Regions from separate parts of the Thermanaeromonas toyohensis ToBE genome, predicted to be linked through region 1. Evidence: predicted binding sites of a transcription regulator. Region 1 holds the regulator's gene; the other holds the start of a gene.
The links. The regulator HrcA, encoded in region 1, represses chaperone genes, less so after heat shock. The targets are predictions, from matches to a motif close to TGTTAGCACTCANCNNNGNTGAGTGCTAACA.

Region 1 (2,450 bases):
CTGTTCCCGACGGACACGCTTGCGGTAGTTATCAAAGTCAGCATGCAAGCGTATGAGCTGGGAGCGCAAGGATTCTACTTGCTCTTTTAAGGAAGCTATCTCCGCCTCCCTGGTATCCCTTTCCTCCTCAACTTCGCCTTCTTCCGCTGCCTCTACTTCCTCTTTAGCAGCTTCTGCAGTTGCTTTTTCCGGCTCTGGTGCTCCCCCTTTATTAGAAGCCTCCCCTGTTCCTCCATTGGGCTGCTCTACTTCTCTCCCTTCTGGTTCTAATTTTACTCCTTGCGCTTCTTGGGTTTTAATTTTAGGCTCTTCCTGAACCATATCAGACCTTTCCTCCATTTCCTTCCGGAAAAAAGGCCAGCGCCATATGCACCGGCCTTTGGGTCCCTCTATACTTTCCCTAACCTATCCACAAAGTTTTTCTAAGGCCCGCGATAGATTTTGGGCCACGTACTCTAAAACAGAAATTGTGCGGGAGTAATCCATACGGGTGGGCCCTAAAACCCCCACATTCCCAATAACCTCGCCATTTATTTCATAGGTAACGGTCAAGACACTACAATTACTTACGCCTTGATATTTGTTTTCCCGGCCGATCTTAATGGTCAGACCAGCTGGTGGCCCCTGGGCAAAAAGTTCCCGTAAGGTCTCAGCCTGCCCTAAGATGGATAGCAACCCTTTTACCTTGTTGATATCCCTAAATTCAGGTTGCTCGAAGAGGTTAAGGGTGCCCTCCAGGAAAATTCTCTCTTCCTTTTCTAGCTTGCTCAACCTTTCCAGGAGCTCTATCAACAAGGAACAAAGCTCACGGTGCTCGGCTACTAAATCCCGATAAATATCATTCAACACACCAGTCCTAAGGTCTTCCAGCATTATACCCTGAAGGCGCTTATTTAAAAAGCGAGAAAGGCGCTCTAACTCAAACTGGCTAACCCCCCGGGGTACGGTGAAGAAATGGTGTTCTACCAAACCGTTGCTAGTAACTACCACCAGCAGGGCCCGGCCATAGGAGATGTGGAAAAGCTGGACCTGCCTAATATAAGCCCGGCCCTGATAAGGTCCTAAGCCTACAGCAGCAAGATTAGTCATCTCGGCCAGGAGGCGGGTAGCCTCGGCCAGCACCTGTTCAATTTCCCCTAGTTTTTGCTCAAACCGGCTACGAATGTAATCCTTTTCGGCCTGGGAAAGCTCGTGCCGCTCCATAAGGCAATCTACATAATACCGATAGCCCAGGTCAGAAGGAACTCGGCCAGCCGAAGTATGGGGCTGCTCAAGTAAGCCAAGCTCCTCCAGATCGGCCATTTCGTTGCGGATGGTGGCCGGACTTACCCCCAAATTATAACGCCGGGCAATGGTACGCGATCCCACCGGTTCGCCGGTGGCGATATAATCCAATATTATGGCTTCCAAAATTTTTCTCTTCCGTCCCTCCACCCGCATATGGCCTCACCTTATCTTTAACTTAGCACTCTAAATTATAGAGTGCTAAACTTTCATTAACAACATAGCATCGGTACTTTGATTTGTCAAGCAAATTCAGGAGGTCATACGAAAGCCAGGAAGACCTCATTGGCTAAGGGTAAACCTTTTTCCGTTATCACCAAACGTTCCCCCTTGATCTCTACTAGGCCTAAGCTAACAAGGCGCTCTATTTCTGCTCCGTACATAGTCAGGAGTTCCTCACCAAACCGGGCTTTAAATTCTTTAAGGCTTACCCCCTTACGTAGGCGCAATCCCAAGAAAAGGGTCTCCTCCATGCTACGCCGCTGGTCTAGTTCTTCTTCTTCGGCCACTGAAAGCCTACCCTCTTCTAGAGTTCGGCAGTAATCTTCTAATATAGCTTTATTTTGCCATCTCCTACCCTTCCAATGGGAAGCGGCAGCTGCACCTAACCCCAAGTAATCCCTATTCTCCCAATAACTTAAATTATGGCGGCACTGGAAGCCCGCCCGGGCGAAGTTGGAGATCTCGTAGTGCTCGAAGCCCGCTTCCTTAAGTTTCTGGCGAGCCAGCTCATACATAGATAGAACTTCTTCCTCCCTGGGCAGAAGCAATTCACCCAGCTTTTGCTTTCGTCCCCAAGGAGAATCTAAAGATAGCTCCAGGGCGTAAGTAGAAAGGTGCTCGGGATAAAGCTCTAAAGCCCGGTCGAGGGTATCTTCCCACTGGGAGAGGGTTTGGCCAGGTAACCCGTAAATTAAGTCTAGACCGATATTGTTAAAACCGGCCTCCCGGGCCCAACGGAAAGCCTGGTAGATATCTTCGACCCGGTGAACCCTCCCCATTACCTTAAGCAACCCATCATCAAAGCTTTGCGCCCCCAGGGATAAACGATTAACACCGGCCAACCGTAGAAGCTCAAGTTTCTTAGGGGTTAGGGTACCAGGATTAGCTTCCACAGTAATCTCAGCTTCTTCCTCCATACCAAAAATATTCCTGATCCCCTGAAT
Region 2 (2,450 bases), 950 kb from region 1:
GCTAGTAATCTGGTCGGCTAAAAGATCAGTTACCAGGCCGGTAAACCCAGCGCTTCCATCCTCTGTAGCTATTTCTAACTCTACTCCTAGTTCGGCTAACTCTCGTTCCCTTAAAAGGTAATTTCGGCTACGCGCCCCTTGATAAAAGGTTACCCTATTCCCCTGGGCTACAGCCTCCCGGGCCAAAAAAAACAAGGGAGCCAAACCCATACCCCCGGCCACCAGAGCTAATCTTTTACCAAAAGGAACTACAAATCCCCGCCCTAAGGGACCGAGTCCGGAAATCCTCTCTCCCGGCACCCGGGCAGCTAACCAGGCCGTACCTTTGCCCACTACACGGTAGAGAAATTCTATTTCCTGCTTGCCTGGGTCGAAATCGTGGATGCTTAACGGCCGTCGCAAGAGAGGATCATACCCTGAACCGCACCGCAGGTGAACGAATTGCCCTGGCTTAGTCTCCTCTATCGGAGCCTTTAACCGCAGACGATAAATTCCAGGACCCGTAGGAAAATTAGTCACAACCTCTCCTACCCACAGGGCCATCTTTTCCCCATCCTTGGCTTAAAGTTCGACTTGAAGTATCTTTCGACACTTTCTTTTACCTTCCTTCTATAGGCTACAAAAAAGCCCCGGCTCTACCTGCGGGGCTGGGAAAGTAAAATAATATGGGGGTGATTAATCTATTTATGTAGGAAATTATCCTTCTTAAGTTTACCTCTAAGTTTATCCTCCTACAATTTTACTCTATTACCGCTAAGATATCCCTCTCGCTTATCAAGAGGTACTTCTGGTCTCCTTCCTTAACCTCTGTTCCAGCGTACTTAGCGAAGATAACCTTATCTCCCTTTTTGACCTCCATGGGCAAGCGTTGCCCATTCTCCAGAACCCTTCCTGGACCTACTGCTAAAACCTCTCCCTGCTGGGGCTTTTCCTTAGCCGTATCCGGCAGCACAATGCCTCCCTTAGTTTTTTCTTCTGCTTCTATAACCTTTACTAATACACGGTCACCCAGCGGCTTAAAAGCCATAACTCCCTTCTACCTCCCTTTTAACTTTGTTTTTAGCACTCACTTTAGGGGAGTGCTAACACCCAAAAAGTATCATATTAGGTTTGAGGCTAAAATGCAAGTACCCGCTGCAGTTTTCCTTATCATTTTCCTAGAAAGAAAAAATTATACAAAGCTTAATCTAAACGTGCGCATTCTGAAGCCTCTCCCTTCAAAACGGCTAAACCATGGGGTAAAGCGGGTAGTACCGCCTCCAGGTTTTCCCTTACTCCCCGAGGGCTCCCAGGCAGGTTTATAATTAGACTTTTCCCCCGGATCCCGGCCACGGCACGCGATAACATAGCTTGAGGAGTAACCTTCAGTCCTTGCGCCCGCATGGCTTCTGGCAAGCCCGGCACCTCCCGCTCTATGACTTCTTTAGTAGCTTCCGGTGTTACATCACGCGGACCGAAACCCGTCCCGCCTGTGGTAAGGATTAAATCCGCTCCCACTTCATCACAAAACTCCCGTAATTTGGTAGCTATAACCTGGCGTTCGTCAGGAACTACAGCATAAGCCACCACTTGGCCGCCGATCCTAGCCACCAGCTCCCGGATCACCTCGGCGCTCTTATCCTCCCGCTCTCCCCGGGCCCCTTTATCGCTCGCTGTAAGGATAGCTACCCGGATCATTTCACTTATCACCTCGGTTTTTAAACATCGCCTTGCCCATCAACGACCTCAATATTATCTCCTACCTGGACCGGTCCGCCCTTTAACACCCTGGCAAAGATCCCTTCCCTCGGCATGATGCAGTCACCAGCCTGATAATAGACGGCGCAGCGTTCATGGCATACTTTACCTATCTGGGTAACTTCCACTACTGCCTCGGGACCGATCTTCAATTTGGTACCCGGAACAAGGCTCCTTAAGTCTAATCCTTCAGTAGTCAGGTTCTCTGCAAAATCTCCCGGTCCCACTTTAAGTCCTTGGGCCTGCATCTTGCGTATGCTCTCCAGGGCTAAGAGGCTGACCTGCCGGTGCCAGGGGCCCGCGTGAGCATCACCTTCCAGGCCATGGTTGGGGATCAGTCTCCCCCAACCTATGTTCCTCTTACGCTCGCCTTTACGCAGGCTCGTGCATACTGCTACTATGCGTCCCACAGTTTCCCTCCTCCCGAAAGGCATCTCTTTAAAGCGTAGCTTAATTGGGAAAGCCAAAGCGCAAATACCTTAGCCGAGCCCCAAAGCCTGTTTACCTAGCTAAAAGTTCCACCTTTCCTCACCTTCCCGCTGCCAGACCCCGCTCCGCCCCCCGCTTTTCTCCACTAATCGGATATCGCTTATAACTATTCCCCGCTCTACAGCTTTGCACATATCATAAATAGTAAGGGCCGCAACACTCACTGCCGCCAGGGCTTCCAATTCTACCCCTGTTTGACCAGAAGTTTTAACCCGGGCTTCTAT

Region 2: a site for HrcA is predicted at 1,058-1,088, ahead of groES (co-chaperone GroES). Genes of this name have one in related genera too.

Annotation. Positions count from the first base shown of each region.
Region 1 is NZ_LT838272.1:782,397-784,846, reverse strand. It holds gene grpE (nucleotide exchange factor GrpE) at 1-321, opposite strand, end outside; gene hrcA (heat-inducible transcriptional repressor HrcA) at 406-1,440, opposite strand; gene hemW (radical SAM family heme chaperone HemW) at 1,545-2,450, opposite strand, start outside.
Region 2 is NZ_LT838272.1:3,170,566-3,173,015, forward strand. It holds gene B9A14_RS15955 (dihydroorotate dehydrogenase electron transfer subunit) at 1-543, opposite strand, end outside; gene groES (co-chaperone GroES) at 740-1,027, opposite strand; gene B9A14_RS15965 (MogA/MoaB family molybdenum cofactor biosynthesis protein) at 1,183-1,677, opposite strand; gene B9A14_RS15970 (MOSC domain-containing protein) at 1,698-2,147, opposite strand; gene moaC (cyclic pyranopterin monophosphate synthase MoaC) at 2,247-2,450, opposite strand, start outside.